Regions from separate parts of the Streptomyces sp. NPDC127197 genome, predicted to be linked through region 3. Evidence: predicted binding sites of a transcription regulator. Region 3 holds the regulator's gene; each other region holds the start of a gene.
What was found. The regulator HspR, encoded in region 3, represses chaperone genes until heat shock. The targets are predictions, from matches to a motif close to TTGAGNNNNNNNNNCTCAA.
Positions count from the first base shown of each region.

Region 1: the regulator HspR is predicted to act here: its motif matches at 2,294-2,312, upstream of lon (endopeptidase La).
Region 2: the regulator HspR is predicted to act here: its motif matches at 2,904-2,922, upstream of dnaK (molecular chaperone DnaK).

Region 1 covers NZ_JBHXVG010000023.1:81,303-87,416, forward strand. The annotation lists gene ACFVJQ_RS30185 (sensor histidine kinase) at 1-599, opposite strand, end outside; gene ACFVJQ_RS30190 (response regulator transcription factor) at 596-1,336, opposite strand; gene ACFVJQ_RS30195 (spermidine synthase) at 1,450-2,127, opposite strand; gene lon (endopeptidase La) at 2,335-4,758, shown strand; gene ACFVJQ_RS30205 (hypothetical protein) at 4,966-5,385, shown strand; gene ACFVJQ_RS30210 (MarR family winged helix-turn-helix transcriptional regulator) at 5,602-6,093, shown strand; gene ACFVJQ_RS30215 (protein phosphatase 2C domain-containing protein) at 6,098-6,114, opposite strand, start outside.
Region 2 covers NZ_JBHXVG010000005.1:182,220-188,333, reverse strand. The annotation lists gene ACFVJQ_RS10380 (helix-turn-helix domain-containing protein) at 1-97, shown strand, start outside; gene ACFVJQ_RS10375 (SAM-dependent methyltransferase) at 167-982, shown strand; gene dnaK (molecular chaperone DnaK) at 995-2,857, opposite strand; gene ACFVJQ_RS10365 (glycerophosphodiester phosphodiesterase family protein) at 2,967-3,737, opposite strand; gene ACFVJQ_RS10360 (OsmC family protein) at 3,808-4,233, opposite strand; gene ACFVJQ_RS10355 (hypothetical protein) at 4,308-6,107, opposite strand; gene ACFVJQ_RS10350 (ATP-binding protein) at 6,104-6,114, opposite strand, start outside.
Region 3 covers NZ_JBHXVG010000032.1:16,572-22,685, forward strand. The annotation lists gene dnaK (molecular chaperone DnaK) at 45-1,895, shown strand; gene grpE (nucleotide exchange factor GrpE) at 1,892-2,536, shown strand; gene dnaJ (molecular chaperone DnaJ) at 2,570-3,748, shown strand; gene ACFVJQ_RS34875 (heat shock protein transcriptional repressor HspR) at 3,754-4,200, shown strand; gene ACFVJQ_RS34880 (fibronectin type III domain-containing protein) at 4,269-6,114, opposite strand, start outside.

The sequences.
Region 1 (6,114 bases), on a different contig from region 3:
TCGAACCGCCGCATCTTCAGCGGTACGACGCCGTTGTCCAGACGCGACAGGTCGAGGAGCGTCTCCACGAGCCGTCCCAGCCGCTCCGTCTGCTTCAGGGCCGTCCGCATGGTCTCCGGGTCGGCCTCCGTGACGCCGTCCACGATGTTCTCCAGGACCGCGCGCAGCCCGGCGATCGGTGTGCGCAGCTCGTGGGAGACGTTGGCGACCAGCTCCTTGCGCTGGTTGTCCTGGGCCTCCAGGTCGTCGGCCATGCGGTTGATCGTGACGGCCAGGTCGCCCAGCTCGTCCCGCCGGTTCTCACGGACCCGGCGGGTGTAGTCGCCGTGCGAGATGGAGCGGGCCACCGCGTTCATCTCGTCCAGTGGTGCGGTGAGCGAATGCGCCACGAACTGCGTGATCAGCAGGGTGGCGATCATCGAGAAGACCGTGATGAAGCGCAGCTCGGTCTCGGTGCGCATGGCGATCATCATCAGCCCGGTGGTGATCAGTACCGAGATGACGACCAGCGCACCCAGCTTCGTCTTGATCGAGAACGGGCGTACGCCGCCCCAGGGCTCCCCGGGGCTCCTCCGTGCGGCCGGCCGCCCCTCGCTCATGGCGTCGGTGTCTCCAGGGCGTAGCCCACGCCGTGCACCGTGCGGATCCGCTCGGCGCCGATCTTCCGCCGCAGCGCCTTGATGTGGCTGTCGACGGTACGGGTGCCGGAGGCGTCCGCCCAGTCCCACACCTCGGCCAGCAGCTGCTCACGCGAGAGCACCGCGCGCGGCGTGTTCGCCAGGCAGACCAGCAGGTCGAACTCGGTGGGCGTCAGATGCACGTCCTCGCTGCGCACCCGGACCCGGCGCTGTGCGTGGTCGATCTCCAGCTCGCCCAGGCGCAGGATGCCGGTGCGCGGAGTGGCGGCCGCGACCGCGGCCCGCTCGACCCGGCGCAGCAGCACATGCACGCGTGCGGCCAGCTCCCGGATCGAGAACGGCTTGGTCATGTAGTCGTCGGCGCCGACGCCGAGGCCCACCAGCATGTCGGTCTCGTCGTCGCGCGCGGTGAGCATCAGTACCGGCACCGGCCGCTGGGCCTGCACCCGCCGGCAGACCTCCAGACCGTCGAAGCCCGGCAGCATGATGTCGAGAATCAGCAGGTCGGGCTGCCAGGCCTCGGCGGTGTCGACGGCGGCCGGGCCGTCACTGGCCGTCTGTACGAGAAATCCCTCGGCGCGCAGGCGGGCCGCGATGGCGTCGACGATCGTCGCATCGTCCTCGACCACCAGCACCCGGCGCTGTGCGCCCGGGGTGGTCGCCGCCGTGCCGTTGTGGGAGGTGTGTGTCTGCTCCATCGCCCGCCCCTGAAGTGTGCTTTCCGGAATCCGTGGGGTGATCCCATGACTGCGATTGACGCTTGAATGATCGGCGTCAGGGATGCAGCGTACGGGGAGTCACCGCAGCTCGGCTATCCAGGTCGTACGCCGAGATGCACGGCGTCCGGAACGCCCCGGGCAACGGGGATCTCTTCGGTACGCACATACCGGAAACCGGCATTCCGCAAGGATCCTTCAAATTCCGGGGAGGGCTGCGCCGACCACACGGCGAGCACGCCGCCGGGCCTCAACATCCTTGCGCAGCTTGCCAGTCCGGCCGCGGAGTACAGCCCGTCGTTCCCCTCCGTGACGGTCCATCCGGGCCCGTTGTCGATGTCCAGGCACAGCGCGTCGAACGTGGCGGAAGTCTCATTGACGAAGTCGATCAGATCCGCTTCGACGATCTCCGTACGGCTGTCGGCGAGGGCCTCTCGGGACAGCTCGGCGAGCGGTCCGTCGCGGTGCCAGTCGATGACGGCGCGCTCGCGCTCGACCACCGTGATGCGGCCCCAGCGGGGGTTCGCGGCGGCGTGTGCGAGCGAGAATCCGACGCCGAGTCCGCCGATCAGCACAGCGGGCGCCGCCCTCCTGTCCAGGGCGTTCAGCGCCGCGTCGACCAGCCGCCGCTCCGATCGTCCGTCGGAGGTGTCCATCAGGAAACAGCCGTTGACGATGATCTGCAGCAGGGTCCCGTGCCGGCGCAGCACGACCTCGCCCGAGGGGCCCTCACGACGGTCCAGGACTTCGGGGATGTCGTAGGTGGTGGCCATCTGCCCATCCTGGCACTTCTCTGACGGCATGTTGGCGGAATGACGGAGGGGAGTAGCTCGGCTCCCGGCGGCGTTGGCACAGAGGTGGCGCAGGGGCCCGGCGGCGGCTCGGGAGTGATCGCTCAGAGCGAACGGGGCCAGGGGAACATTCGGCGGCTCCCGTGCATTGAGTCGGCATAGCTCAACTTGACTGCCTAAGGGGAGATCATGGCTGCTGAGTCAACGGCGTTCACACCGCTCACTCTGCCCGTGCTGCCGCTCGACGGCGAGGTCGTGCTGCCCGGGATGGTGGTCCCGCTGGACCTGAGCGACGCCGATGTGCGGGCCGCGGTGGAGGCCGCCCAGGCCGCTGCCCGGTCCGAGCCCGGAAAGCCCAAGGTCCTGCTGGTGCCCCGGATCGACGGGACGTACGCGAGCACCGGTGTGCTCGGCACCGTCGAACAGGTCGGGCGGCTCGCCGACGGTGACCCCGGTGCCCTGATCCGGGGGCGGGGGAGGGTGCGGATCGGCGCCGGGACGACCGGGCCGGGTGCCGCGCTGTGGGTCGAGGGGACCAGAGTCGACGAGAGCGTGCCGGAGCCGCTGCCCGGGCACGTCGCCGAACTGGTCAAGGAGTACAAGGCCCTCGCCACCGCCTGGCTGAAGAAGCGCGGCGCATGGCAGGTCGTCGACCGTGTGCAGGCCATCGACGACGTGTCCGCCCTGGCCGACAACTCGGGGTACTCGCCCTTCCTGACCCTCGATCAGAAGATCGAGCTGCTGGAGACCGGCGACCCGGTCGACCGGCTGAAGCTCGCCACCCAGCACCTGCGCGACCACCTCGCCGAGCAGGACGTCGCCGAAACCATCGCCAAGGACGTCCAGGAGGGCGTCGACAAGCAGCAGCGCGAGTTCCTGCTGCGGCGGCAGCTGGAAGCCGTACGCAAGGAACTGCGCGAGCTGAACGGTGAGAAGGACGGCGAGGAGTCCGACGACTACCGCGCCCGCGTCGAGGCCGCCGACCTGCCCGAGAAGGTCCGCGAGGCCGCCCTCAAGGAGGTCGACAAGCTGGAGCGGTCCAGCGACCAGTCGCCCGAGGGCTCGTGGATCCGGACCTGGCTCGACACGGTGCTCGAACTGCCGTGGAACGAGCGGACCGAGGACGCGTACGACATCCAGGGCGCCAAGACGATCCTGGACGCCGAGCACGCGGGCCTGGAGGACGTGAAGGAGCGGATCACCGAATACCTGGCGGTGCGCAAGCGCCGTACGGACCGGGGCCTGGGCGTCGTCGGCGGGCGGCGCGGAGGTGCCGTGCTTGCGCTCGTCGGGCCGCCCGGCGTCGGCAAGACGAGTCTCGGCGAGTCCGTCGCCCACGCCATGGGCCGCAAGTTCGTCCGCGTCGCCCTCGGCGGTGTCCGCGACGAGGCCGAGATCCGCGGTCACCGGCGTACGTACGTCGGTGCGCTGCCCGGCCGTATCGTCCGCGCCATCAAGGAGGCCGGGTCGATGAACCCGGTCGTGCTCCTGGACGAGATCGACAAGGTGGGGTCGGACTTCCGCGGCGACCCGGCCGCGGCCCTGCTGGAGGTCCTCGACCCCGCGCAGAACCACACCTTCCGTGACCACTACCTGGAAGTCGAACTCGACCTGTCCGACGTCGTCTTCCTCGCCACCGCCAACGTCCTGGAGGCCATCCCGGAGGCCCTGCTCGACCGTATGGAGCTGGTCCGGCTCGACGGCTACACCGAGGACGAGAAGATCGTCATCGCCCGTGACCACCTGCTTCCGCGCCAGCTGGAGCGGGCCGGCCTGGACAAGGACGAGGTCGTCATCGACGAGGGCGCGCTGCGCAAGCTCGCCGGCGAGTACACGCGCGAGGCGGGCGTCCGCAACCTCGAGCGGTCCATCGCACGGCTGCTGCGCAAGGTCGCGGCACAGCACGAACTGGGCGAGCGGGAGCTGCCGTTCACGATCGGGGACGGTGACCTGCGGGGTCTGATCGGACGACCGCACCACGTACCCGAGTCCGCCCAGGACCCGGCGGAGCGGCGTACGGCCGTGCCCGGCGTGGCGACTGGCCTCGCGGTCACCGGAGCGGGCGGAGACGTGCTGTTCGTCGAGGCGTCGCTGTCCGACCCGGAGACGGGCGCGGCGGGCCTGACGCTGACCGGACAGTTGGGTGACGTGATGAAGGAGTCGGCGCAGATCGCGCTGAGCTTCCTGCGCAGCCACGGCGCCGAGCTCGAACTGCCGGTCGCCGACCTGAAGGACCGGGGCGTACACATCCACTTCCCGGCGGGTGCGGTGCCGAAGGACGGCCCGAGCGCGGGCATCACGATGACGACGGCACTGGCGTCACTCCTGTCCGGCCGTCTGGTGCGTACGGACGTGGCGATGACCGGCGAGGTCTCGCTGACCGGCCGCGTCCTGCCGATCGGCGGCGTGAAGCAGAAGCTGCTCGCCGCGCACCGTGCGGGTGTCACCACCGTGATCATCCCCAAGCGCAACGAGCCCGACCTGGACGACGTCCCGGCCGAGGTGCTGGACAAGCTCGACGTCCACGCCGTCACCGACGTCCGCCAGGTCCTCGAACTGGCCCTGTCGCCGGCCACGAACGGCGCGGAGCCGGAGGTTCCGGTCGCGGCGTGACGGACGTGACCGGATGGGCAAGGCCCGGGTCCCGTGAGGGAGGCCCGGGCCTTCGCCGTGAGTGCGTATTAACCACCTTTACCCCTTGTGGTGTCAAGTCACGAATATTCGGAACATGACCTTTTTGTGCAGTTCCGGCCTACTTGAAGTGCGGCCTTACCCGAAACGCCGGAAAACGAAAAGGCCCCTCCGAAGTAGGAGGAATCCGTGACTCGCACCAAGGAAAACAAGCAGGAAATCCGCCAGAAGCGCAGAATCCGTGTCGCGACCATCGCGGCTTCGGGCGTGGTGGCCGCCGGAGGGATCATCCTCCCGGCGAGCGCTGCCTCGGCGTCCTCGGTGCCCGAATCGCCGACCGTGAGCACGGTCGCCACGCACGGCGACCACGGGCACAAGTACTGGCACTGCAAGTGGCACAAGCACCACAAGTTCGGGGAGTGGCACAAGCACTGCAAGTGGTACAAGCACCACGACCACCACTGGAATGACGACCGCGACCACCGCTGGGACGACGACCGCGATCATCACTGGAAGGACAGGCACGATCGCGACTGGAAGGACAGGCACGATCGCGACTGGAAGGACAGGTTCGATTACTGGAAGGACAGGTACGATTACCACTGGTAACGGCGGCGGCGTCGACTGATCCCGACAGAACCGCGCCGCGAACCGAACCGCCCCGACCCGCTGCCCCGCCGTCCTTCCGTCCGGTGGGGCAGCGGCAGTGTGTCGTCGACCTGGCACTGCCGTTGGTCTACGCCTGCGAAATACTGAGAGAGCTGCGGCAATGGCCGGTGGCTGGCAGGAACTTTCAGGATCGGGAAACCGGATCAGGGGACTGACGTGCACGTGGACGGAAACGGCGACGGACATCGCGGCGGAAGCGGCGCGTCGCCGACTGGTGTGGACCAGGAGTTCCTGGCCCTGGAACGCGAGCTGACCGTGTTCCTGCGGCGGGCCCGCGCCAACCAGGGCGAGATGGCCCGCGAGGTCCATCCGGACCTGGAGTCGGCCGCGTACGGACTCCTCGTACGGCTGGAGGAGTGCGGCGCGCAGCGGGCCACCGAGCTCGCGGCCTACATCGGCGTCGGCAAGGCCACCATGTCCCGCCAGCTCCGTGCCCTCGAGGAGCTGGGGCTGGTGGCCCGCGAACCCGATCCGGCGGACGGCCGCGCCTGGCTGGTGCACCTCACCGATGAGGGGCGGACGCGGGTGCAGCGGGTCCGGGAGGCCCGCCGGGCGCGGTACGTCAGCAAGCTCGCCCACTGGGACCGCCGCGAGGTGGCCGAACTCGCCCGGCTGTTGCACCAGTTGAACACCGGGATGGAGAAGTAGCCCGTCAGAGCTCCGCGTAGA
Region 2 (6,114 bases), on a different contig from region 3:
CTCCGCGCATCTGGAGGTGCTGGACCACATGACGGCGCACGCCGCGTCGGCACAGCGCACCAAGAAGATCCTCCAGGAGCGCCGCAGGGACTTCTAGCGCCCCTGGCCCCCTGATCCCCGTACCGAAGCCCCTGCCCCGTACCGAAAACCGAGGAGACCACACCGCATGACCGGATCCGACGCCGCGCCCACCCGCATCGACACCAGCCGGCCGCATCCGGCCCGGGTGTACGACTGGTGGCTGGGCGGCAAGGACAACTACCCGGTGGACGAGGAGCTGGCCCGGAAGATCCTCGCCGCGGACGAGACGGTGCTGCGGGGGGCGCGCGCCAACCGGCGTTTCATGCACCGGGCGGTACGCACCGCCGCCGAGGCCGGGATCCGCCAGTTCCTGGACATCGGCACCGGCATCCCCACCGAGCCGAACCTGCACCAGGTGGCCCAGGGTGTCGCGCCGGAGTCCCGGGTCGTGTACGCCGACAACGACCCGATCGTGCTGCGGCACGCGGAGGCACTGCTGCACGGCTCCGCCGAGGGCGCCACGCACTATGTGCACGCCGACGTCCGCGACCTGGACGGCGTGCTGCGGAAGGCGGGCGAGACGCTGGACTTCGACCGGCCGGTCGCGCTGTCGCTGGTCGCGCTCACCCACTACCTGAGCGACGACCCCGACGGTGACGACGTGTACGGGCTGCTCGCGAAGTACGTCGCCGCCCTCGCCCCCGGCAGCCACCTGATCCTGTCCCAGGTCACCCCGGACCTCAGCCCGGAGGCCATCGGGAAGGCGGCCGACCACTTCCGGCGCAGCGGCACCCCGTTCTTCCCCCGGTCGCTCGCGGAGTTCGCCCGCTTCTTCGACGGGCTGGAACTGCTCGGCCCCGGAGTCATCCCCGTCCACGGCTGGCGCCCGGAGGCGGAGGACGTGGCCTCCCAGGCCGAGGGCATCGTGCCGGTGTACGCGGGCGTCGCCCGCAAGCCCTGACGGTGCGGGGCCTCAGGCCGCCCCGCCCTTGGAGTCCTTCTCGTCGTCCACGATCTCCGCGTCGACCACTCCTTCCTCGTCCTGGGGTGCGGTGCGCGGCTCGCTCGGCTCCGTCGGGGTCTGCTGGGCCTGCGCGTACATGGCCTGGCCCATCTTCTGGCTCACGGTGGCGAGTTTCTCGACGCCGGTGCGCAGCTCGTTCGTCTCGGCGTTGCGCTCCAGCAGCTGCTTGAGCTCGGTGACGGCCGACTCCACCTCCGACCTGGTGTCGGCCGGCACCCGTTCCTCGTTCTCGCGGAGGAACTTCTCGGTCTGGTAGACGAGCTGCTCGGCCTGGTTGCGGGTCTCGGCGGCCTCCCGGCGCTTGCGGTCCTCCTCGGCGTACTGCTCGGCCTCCCGCATCATGCGGTCGATGTCGTCCTTGGGCAGCGCCGAGCCGCCGGTGACGGTCATCTTCTGCTCGCGGCCGGTCGCCAGGTCCTTCGCGGAGACATGCATGATCCCGTTGGCGTCGATGTCGAAGGCGACCTCGATCTGCGGGACGCCGCGCGGGGCGGGCGGCAGGCCGGTGAGGTCGAAGGTGCCGAGCTTCTTGTTGTACGCGGCGATCTCGCGTTCGCCCTGGTAGACCTGGATGCCGACCGAGGGCTGGTTGTCGGTGGCGGTGGTGAAGATCTCCGAACGCCGGGTCGGGATCGTGGTGTTGCGCTCGATCAGCTTCGTCATGATGCCGCCCTTGGTCTCGATGCCCAGGGACAGCGGGGTGACGTCGAGAAGCAGTACGTCCTTGACGTCGCCGCGGATGACGCCGGCCTGGAGGGTCGCGCCGATGGCCACGACCTCGTCGGGGTTGACGCCCTTGTGCGGGTCCTTGCCGGTGAGCTGCTTGACCAGCTCGGTGACGGCGGGCATGCGGGTGGAGCCGCCGACCAGGATGACGTGGTCGACCGCGGCGAGCTTGATGCCGGCGTCCTTGACCGCCTGGTGGAAGGGGGTCTTGCAGCGGTCGAGGAGGTCGGCGGTGAGCTCCTGGAACTGAGCCCGGGTGAGCTTCTCCTCCAGGTGGAGCGGGCCCTCCGCGGAGGCGGTGATGTACGGCAGGTTGATCGACGTCTCCGAGGAGCTGGACAGTTCGATCTTGGCCTTCTCGGCGCCCTCGCGGAGCCGCTGGAGGGCCATCTTGTCGTTGGACAGATCGATGCCGTACTGCCCCTTGAAGCGTTTGACGAGGTGTTCGACGATTCGCTGGTCCCAGTCGTCGCCGCCGAGGTGGGTGTCGCCGTTGGTGGCCTTGACCTCGATCACACCGTCGCCGATTTCGAGGAGCGAGACGTCGAAGGTGCCGCCGCCGAGGTCGAAGACGAGGACGGTCTGCTCCTCGCCGCGGTCGAGGCCGTAGGCGAGGGCGGCGGCGGTCGGCTCGTTGATGATCCGCAGCACCTTCAGGCCCGCAATCTCCCCGGCCTCCTTGGTCGCCTGCCGCTGGGCGTCGTCGAAGTAGGCGGGCACGGTGATCACCGCGTCGGTGACGTCCTCGCCGAGATAGGCCTCGGCGTCCCGCTTCAGCTTCTGCAGGACTCGCGCCGACAGCTCCTGGGCGCGGTAGCGGGTGCCGTCCACGGAGCCCTGTTCCGGGAACCGCCAGTTCGCATCGCCCATGTGGCGCTTGACGGAGCGCGCGGTGCGCTCGACGTTCGTCACGGCCTGCCGTTTGGCGACCTCGCCCACGAGCACCTCGCCGTTCTTGGCGAAGGCCACGACCGACGGTGTGGTCCTGGCCCCTTCCGCATTGGCGACCACGGTGGGTTCGCCGCCCTCCAGGACGGCCACCACCGAGTTCGTGGTTCCGAGATCGATACCGACCGCGCGTGCCATCGCTGTCCCCTTCCGCCAGGGAGCCTCTCGATGTCCAGCAGAAAACTTGAGTGGGCTCTTGTCAATGGGGCCTCCTGGTCATTCAGGCACATACCCGGGCAGGGGCCGGTCAGTCGGCGCGGGGCTTCCCGGCCGGTGCAACCGGCTCCGCGGCGCGCGCCCCGTCGCGCAGGGCCACGGCGCGCCGCGGCCGGTCGGTGATCAGTACGTCCACCCGCTCATCGGTCAGGAAGGTCCGCAGTCCGGCGTCGTCGTTGACCGTCCACACCATGCTGAACAGACGGTGCCGGGCGGCCTCGCGCAACACGTTGGCGCGGGCGAGCCGCTGGTGCACGGCGACCCCGTCCGCTCCGCAGGCCCGCACCCGCCGCAGGGGGAACAGTTCGCTCGCCCGGGTCGCCGCCAGCCGCCCCGCGGCCACCTCCTTGCGGCCGCGTCCCAGCGACAGGGCCGTCCGCACACGGGGGAACGCGTGCTTGATCGCGGCGATGGAACGGTCCTCCAGCGTGGTGGCCACGAACCCGTCCGTGCCGAGCAGGGCGATCGCCCGGTCGATCAGCTCGCGCTCATGGCCGGTCTCCTTCAGGTCCAGGTGCCCGACGAGCCGGCCGGCGATCAGCTCCATGACGTCGTCCACGACGGGCACGGGGTAGCCGGCGCGTTCGCTCAGCTCGGCGTGGGTGATCAGGGACAGCAGCGGCCCGCCCAGTCGCACGCGCGCATCGTGGTGGACGACGAAGACACCGTCGGCGGTGCGCCGGATGTCGAACTCGACGTACTCCGCGCCCGACCGCAGCGCGTCCTCGTACGCCTCCCAGGTGGCGGCGCCGAACTGTTCGGAGCCGCCCCGGTGGGCCGAGACGGCGGGGCGTGGCGTCATGGGTCAACTCCCGGACGACGAGCGGGGCACGGGCCGCCCCCTGAGGGACGGCCCGTGCCGGAAGTGCGGCTCAGGCGAGCTTCGCGGTGAGCGTGATGGTGGTGCCCGTCAGGGCCTGGCTGACCGGGCAGTTGGCCTTGGCGTCCTCGGCGGCGGCGACGAACGCGTCGTTGTCCAGGCCGGGGACCGTGCCCTCGACGGTGAGGTGGATACCGGTGATGCCCTCGCCGGGCTGGAAGGTCACGTCGGCCGAGGTGATGAGCTTGGTGGGCGGGGTCCCGGCGCCGGTCAGGCCGTGCGACAGGGCCATGGAGAAGCAGCTGGAGTGGGCGGCGGCGATCAGCTCCTCGGGGCTGGTCTTGCCGTTCGCCTGCTCGGCGCGCGACGGCCACGACACCGGCTGCTGGCCGATGCCGGAGGAGTCGAAGGTGACTACGCCGTTGCCCTCGAGCAGGTTGCCTTCCCAGACGGTGTGTGCGGAGCGCGTGGTTGCCACGGTTCTTCCTTTCACATGCTTTTGATGCGACCCCGTCTCCGGGGTTCTCGGGCACCATCCGATCACATTCCGGCTCACCGTACGCGGAACACAGGCCCACGGGGGGTGAACGGCAGGCGGGCACCCTGGGGAACGAGGTAGGCGTGCTCGCGGCGCACCCGCAGCACATCGCACCAGCCGTCCGTGATCACCAGGACCGGCGCGGCCGGCGGGAAGTCGTCCGCGCGGTGCAGCAGATCGATCCCGGGCTGCAGGACCGTACCGCCGCGGCCGTGCACCCGCACCTTCCCCGCGATGTCGGTGACCGGAAGGTAGCCCGCGTCGTGCGGGGCCGCGTCGCAGAACACGACGCGGGCGGCCGGCACGTCCCGGGCCTCGGCGTACGAGGCGATCGCGCCCAGCGCCTTGCCGAGCAGCGTGCGGTCCATCGAACCGGAGGTGTCCAGGACGACGCCGAAGGTGCAGCGGGCGATCTCCTCGGGCGGGAAGTACCGGCCGGCCCGGGGAATGTCGGGGGTGGACGCCTGGCGGCGCGAGGGACGGGCGTACGACCGTACGGGCTCGGGTCGGGGCACGAACTCGTCGAACCAGCGGGCGAGCTGCGCGTCCCAGGGCAGCGGCGGCTGGCTGAGCGCGCGGATCTCCTCGACCAGGCCGCCGGGCAGGAAGCCGCGCTCCTGCTGCTGGTGCAGGTCGAGGCCCTGGCCGAGACCGCGGCGGTAGAACTCGTCCAGGTCGACGTAGTCGCGCGGGCTGCCGAGCGGTCCGCCGAGGATGTCGCCCACGCCCTTGCCGCGCAGGGTCGACAGCCGGCGCATCCGGCGCAGGTCGCCCGCGATCCGGTCGTACACCTCCTCCGCCGACAGGCCCTTCAGGTCCGGGTCGTGCAGCAGCCCCTCGGGCATCGTGCCGACCTGCATCTCGCACAGCCAGCCGTTGATGACGTAGTCGGCGGCGATGTTGAACAGGTACGGGTCGCGGGTGCCGCAGCGGTCGCCGTGCCGCAGGGCGGCGTGCAGCATCTCGTGGGCGAGGACGAACCGCCACTCCTCGTCCTCGAACTGCCTGAGCGGGTTGACGTAGATCTCGCCGGCCTCGGCGTTCACGGCGGCGATCGAGATGTCGTGGGCGCGGGCGAGTTCGGCGTCGGCGACCAGCCGGATGCCGGCGGCGATGCCGCCGAGCAGCGGATAGGAGGAGACGAACCAGCTCAGCGCCTTCTCCCAGGGGCGCTGCGGGGCGAGCTTGCCGTCCATGGTGTCGCGGCGGCCGCCCGCCAGGTCGAGGGCCGCGGACATGGTGCGGGTCAGGGCGTCCGCGAACGCGAGCTGCCAGTCCTGGGGCGGCCCGAACCAGGTCCCCCAGTCGACGAGCAGCTGGTCGGCCTCCCCGCCCGCGGTACCGCAGCGCTCGTACACGGCCGGGATGCCGGCACGCCGCCAGCGCGCGGCGAGCTGCTCCTCGTCCCCGTCGGGATAGGAGGCGGGCAGGTCCTCGGGCGTCCGGCCCACCGGGAAGGTGAGGAGGAAGCGGTTGACGACGGCACAGCGGGCGGCGAGGTCGTAGCGGTCGGGCTGCTCGCGCACCCCCCTCGCCGCCGGGACATGGCCGAAGCCGAGGTGGATGACGGCGTGCGCGATCGCCCAGGCCCAGTCGCGGCCGTCGGCAAGGCGGTCGGGGTGGGAGTGCAGGACGCCGTCGGAGTCGACGCGGATGAGACCGTCCTTGGGCGCCAGTGTGCAGTCCTCGCGCCGGCAGGTGTTGAAGTCGACGGCTTTCAGGGCGGGGTTGGCGAGGACCAGCCGCATGCCCTCCGCGAACGCCTCCCCCGCCACGTCCCGCTTCTTCTGCCCCTTCGCGCGGGTACGGCTCATCGTCGCG
Region 3 (6,114 bases):
CACACTTGAGTCCGTTCCACTCAAGTCAGCTGGAGGAATCAACCATGGCACGTGCGGTCGGCATCGACCTGGGCACGACTAACTCCGTCGTCAGCGTTCTGGAGGGCGGCGAGCCCACCGTCATCACCAACGCCGAGGGTGCCAGGACCACGCCGTCCGTCGTCGCCTTCGCCAAGAACGGCGAGGTGCTGGTCGGCGAGGTGGCCAAGCGGCAGGCCGTGACCAACGTCGACAGGACCATCCGGTCGGTCAAGCGCCACATGGGCACCGACTGGAAGATCAACCTCGACGGCAAGGACTTCAACCCGCAGCAGATCAGCGCCTTCGTGCTGCAGAAGCTGAAGCGGGACGCCGAGGCCTACCTGGGCGAGAAGGTGACCGACGCGGTCATCACCGTCCCGGCCTACTTCAACGACGCCGAGCGCCAGGCCACCAAGGAGGCCGGTGAGATCGCCGGTCTGAACGTGCTGCGCATCGTCAACGAGCCGACGGCCGCCGCCCTGGCGTACGGCCTCGACAAGGACGACCAGACCATCCTCGTCTTCGACCTCGGTGGCGGCACCTTCGACGTGTCCCTCCTGGAGATCGGCGACGGCGTGGTCGAGGTGAAGGCCACCAACGGTGACAACCACCTCGGTGGTGACGACTGGGACCAGCGCGTCGTCGACTACCTGGTCAAGCAGTTCCAGTCCGGCCACGGCGTGGACCTGAGCAAGGACAAGATGGCGCTGCAGCGCCTGCGTGAGGCCGCGGAGAAGGCCAAGATCGAGCTGTCCTCGTCCACCGAGACCTCGATCAACCTGCCCTACATCACCGCCTCCGCCGAGGGCCCGCTGCACCTCGACGAGAAGCTGACCCGCGCCCAGTTCCAGCAGCTGACCGCGGACCTGCTGGAGCGCTGCAAGACGCCGTTCCACAATGTCATCAAGGACGCCGGCATCCAGCTGAGCGAGATCGACCACGTCGTCCTCGTCGGTGGCTCCACCCGTATGCCCGCCGTCGCCGAGCTCGTCAAGGAGCTGACCGGCGGCAAGGAGGCCAACAAGGGCGTGAACCCGGACGAGGTCGTCGCCATCGGTGCCTCGCTCCAGGCCGGTGTCCTCAAGGGCGAGGTCAAGGACGTCCTGCTGCTGGACGTGACCCCGCTGTCCCTCGGTATCGAGACCAAGGGCGGCATCATGACCAAGCTGATCGAGCGCAACACGACGATCCCGACGAAGCGTTCGGAGATCTTCACCACGGCCGAGGACAACCAGCCGTCGGTGCAGATCCAGGTCTACCAGGGCGAGCGCGAGATCGCGGCGTACAACAAGAAGCTCGGCATGTTCGAGCTGACCGGTCTGCCCCCGGCGCCGCGCGGCGTCCCGCAGATCGAGGTCTCCTTCGACATCGACGCCAACGGCATCATGCACGTCACGGCGAAGGACCTCGGCACCGGCAAGGAGCAGAAGATGACCGTCACCGGCGGCTCCTCGCTCCCGAAGGACGAGGTCGACCGGATGCGCCAGGAGGCCGAGCAGTACGCGGAGGAGGACCACCGCCGCCGCGAGGCCGCCGAGACCCGCAACCAGGGCGAGCAGCTCGTCTACCAGACCGAGAAGTTCCTCAAGGACAACGAGGACAAGGTCCCCGGCGACGTCAAGACCGAGGTCGAGGCCGCCGTCGAGGAGCTGAAGACCGCGCTGAAGGGCGAGGACACCGCCGAGATCCGCACGGCCACCGAGAAGGTCGCCGCGGTCTCCCAGAAGGTGGGCCAGGCCATGTACGCCGACGCCAATGCCGCGCAGGCCGCGGGCGGCCCCGAGGGTGCCACCGCCGGTGGGGCCAAGCCGGCCGACGACGACGTCGTGGACGCCGAGATCGTGGACGACGAGCGTAAGGACGGTGCCGCGTGACGGAGGAGACCCCGGGCTTTGAAGAGAAGCCCGACGTCCCCTCCGGCGCCACTCCTGACGACGCCGAGCCGCAGGCCGCTCCCGCAGAGGGGGCGGCCCCGGCCGGGGACGCAAGCGCAGATGCCGGTCTGCTGGCCCAGCTGGACCAGGTGCGCACCGCGCTCAACGAGCGCACCGCGGACCTCCAGCGGCTCCAGGCCGAGTACCAGAACTACCGCCGCCGGGTCGAGCGCGACCGGATCACGGTCAAGGAGATCGCCGTCGCGAACCTCCTGACCGAGCTCCTGCCCGTGCTCGACGACATCGGACGCGCGCGGGAACACGGCGAGCTGGTCGGCGGCTTCAAGTCCGTCGCCGAGTCGCTGGAGACCGTGGCGGCCAAGATGGGCCTGCAGCAGTTCGGCAAGGAGGGCGAGCCCTTCGACCCGACGATCCACGAGGCCCTGATGCACAGCTACGCGCCGGACGTCACGGAGACGACCTGCGTCGCGATCCTCCAGCCGGGGTATCGCATCGGCGAGCGCACCATCCGCCCCGCGCGGGTGGCCGTCGCCGAGCCGCAGCCGGGCGCGCAGACGGTAAAGGCCGAGGAACCGGCCGAGGGCGACGACAAGGAGAACGGTGGCCCGGACGAGGGCTGACGTTGAACTGACGAGGAAGGAGGGACGTCGGGGATGAGCACCAAGGACTTCATCGAGAAGGACTACTACAAGGTCCTCGGCGTCCCCAAGGACGCCACCGAGGCCGAGATCAAGAAGGCGTACCGCAAGCTCGCCCGCGAGTACCACCCGGACGCCAACAAGGGAAACGCCAAGGCCGAGGAGCGCTTCAAGGAGATCTCCGAGGCGAACGACATCCTCGGCGACCCCAAGAAGCGCAAGGAGTACGACGAGGCCCGCACCCTGTTCGGCAACGGCGGCTTCCGCCCGGGCCCCGGCGCGGGCGGCGGCTCGTTCAACTTCGACCTGGGCGACCTCTTCGGAGGCGGTACCCAGGGCGGGGGCGGGGCCGGCGGCTTCGGCGGCGGACTCGGTGACGTCTTCGGGGGCCTGTTCAATCGGGGCGGCACGACCGGGACGCGGACGCATCCGCGCCGCGGCCAGGACATCGAGTCCGAGGTCACCCTCAGCTTCACCGAGGCGATCGAGGGCGCGACGGTGCCGCTCAGGATGTCCTCCCAGGCACCGTGCAAGGCCTGCTCGGGCACCGGCGACGCGAACGGCACACCACGCGTGTGCCCGACGTGCGTCGGCACCGGCCAGGTGGCGCGCGGCTCGGGCGGCGGCTTCTCCCTGACCGACCCGTGCCCGGACTGCAAGGGCCGCGGCCTGATCGCGGAGAACCCCTGCGAGGTCTGCAAGGGCAGCGGCCGCGCGAAGTCGTCCCGCACCATGCAGGTCCGCATCCCCGCCGGGGTGTCGGACGGCCAGCGCATCCGCCTGCGGGGCAAGGGCGCACCGGGCGAGCGGGGCGGCCCGGCGGGCGACCTGTATGTCGTCGTGCACGTCGACGCCCACCCGGTGTTCGGCCGCAAGGGCGACAACCTGACCGTGACCGTCCCGGTGACGTTCGCCGAGGCGGCACTCGGCGGCGAGGTCCGGGTCCCCACCCTGGGCGGCCCGCCGGTCACCCTGAAACTGCCGCCCGGTACGCCCAACGGCCGCACCATGCGGGCCCGGGGCAAGGGCGCGGTCCGCAAGGACGGCACCCGCGGCGACCTCCTGGTCACCGTCGAGGTGAGTGTCCCGAAGGACCTGACGGGGAAGGCTCGTGACGCACTCGAGGCGTATCGCGAGGCGACCGCGGGCGAGGATCCGCGGGCGGAGTTGTTCCAGGCCGCGAAGGGAGCATGAGTCAGATGGACGGCCGTCGACGCAACCCGTATGAACTGACCGAGGAGACCCCGGTCTACGTCATCTCGGTGGCGGCCCAGCTGTCCGGCCTGCACCCGCAGACACTGCGCCAGTACGACCGCCTGGGCCTGGTGTCTCCGGACCGCACGGCCGGCCGGGGCCGCCGCTACTCGGCCCGCGACATCGAACTGCTGCGCACCGTTCAGCAGTTGTCGCAGGACGAGGGCATCAACCTGGCCGGCATCAAGCGCATCATCGAACTGGAGAACCAGGTCGCGGCCCTCCAGTCCCGGGTGGCCGAGCTGGAGGCCGCCCTCGACGGTGCCGCCGCGGCGATGCAGCAGCGCGAGGCCGCGGTGCACGCCTCGTACCGGCGCGACCTGGTGCCGTACCAGGAGGTGCAGCAGACCAGCGCGTTGGTGGTGTGGCGGCCGAAGAAGGCCAAGGACTAGGCACATACGTGTGAGGAAGGGCCCGGAGATCTCCGTGATCTCCGGGCCCTTCGCCGTCCGTGGTGCCGTCAGTAGCTGACGGCGACGTCCTCGGACGCCTCCGACTCCGTGCCGTCCGCGTACACCACGGTGAGGCGGTAGTACACCGTGGTGGCGGCGGGCATCGTGCGGTCCAGCCAGTACCCGGTGGAGGAGTTGTCCTCGGGCTCGGTGCCGATCAGCTCGTACGCACCGGTGGTGCGGTTCCAGCGGTAGATGTTGAAGCCGGTGACCGGGCTGTCGGCGGCGTTGGTGTCGGCGCCCAGGGCCCAGGCGAGCCAGCCGTCCGACGCCGCGCTGAAGTACGCCACCGGCGCCCCCGCCGCGGCCGGGACGGTCGGCCTCAGGTCCAGTTCCGTCAGGTCGACCACGGGTGCCTCGACGCCCGGGGTGAGCTGGTTGCCGTACTGGTCGACGGCGACGACGCTGTAGCGCACCTGCTCGCCGTCGGCGGGGGTGCGGTCGTGATGGCTCGTCGCCGTGATCTGCCACGGCTTGAAGTCGGCCGGGTGCTCCAGCGGTTCGTAGACCCACTCGCCGTCGACGAGCGTGCCCCGGTACACCAGGTAGTGGTCGAAGCCGGGCTCGTCGCTCGCGTCGTCCCAGGACAGGGCGACGCCGTCCTCCTTCGCAACCGCGCTCAGTCCGGTCACCGCGGCGGGCGCGGTGGTGTTCCCGGCCGGGGTGACGACGACGTCCTGCGAGACCGGCCCCCAGTTCCCAGCGGCGTCCACGGCATGCACCCAGTAGTAGTACGTCGTACCGGGCTGCGGGGCCGGGTCGAGGGCGGCGGTGCCCTTGACACCCGTGGCGACTTCCCAGGCGGCGGACCCTGCGGACCGCGGCTTGAGCGACCGGAAGACCTTGTAGCCGACGAAGTCGTCCCCGCTGCTCACCTCGGAGGCGTCCCAGCTGATCGTGACGCCCGCCTCGTCCTCCGTGGCACGGGCGTTCAGGGCGGTCTCCACAGGGGGCGTCCGGTCGAGCGTCTCGAACGCGGCCGGCTTCGAGGGCGCGGACTCCAGGCCGTGTGTGTCGACGGCGGTGACGACGTAGTAGTACCAGTCGCCGGTCTGCGGTACGTTCTCGCCCCAGCCGGCGCCGAGCACCGGATCACTGCCGCTGACGAGGTTCTCCGGGGTAACGGCCACGGGCGTCCGGGTCGACCGGTACACGCGGTAACCGGCCAGGTCCGGCTCGGTGTTCCCGTTCCAGTACAGGTGCACCTTCGAGACGGTGCCGATGGCCCAGTTCTCCTCCACACCGGTCGGCGCGGCGGGTGCCATGGTGTCGACGGTGGTGACGGACTGGCCGGCGGTGCCGGCCGACTCGTTGCCCGCCTTGTCATAGGCGCGGACCTCGTAGTAGTAGATCGCGCCGTTCTTGGCGAGGGTCTCCGTGAACGAGGTGCCCGCCGTGGTGGTGCGCTTCGACCAGGTGCTGCTGCCCTTGAGCCGACGGTAGACGCGGTAGCCGGCGAGGTCCATCTCCTTGTTCTTCGCCCAAGTGGCCTTCGCGGCACCGGTGGTCTTGTCGTACGTGACCGAAGCGCCGGTCGGGGCGAGGGGCTTGACCTTGTCGACGGTGGCGGAGGTGCGCGGGGCGTAGGTGAACTTGACTTTGGCGGCGCCGGTCCAGTTCACGTAGTCGATGCGCAGGGTGTGCTTGCCGGAGGGGATGGTGAGGTTGACGCTCTTGGAGCGGGCGGTGTCACCGGTGCCCTTCCAGAGGTCGATCTTGCGGGCGTTGGCTGCCCCGGGGTCCAGGTAGACGCGGACGCCGTCGGTGGCGGAGACGGTGAACGTGAAGGGGCCGCCGGAGCCGAAGTCGCGGGTCACCGACCAGCGGACACCGAAGTTGTTCGACGGCACGCCG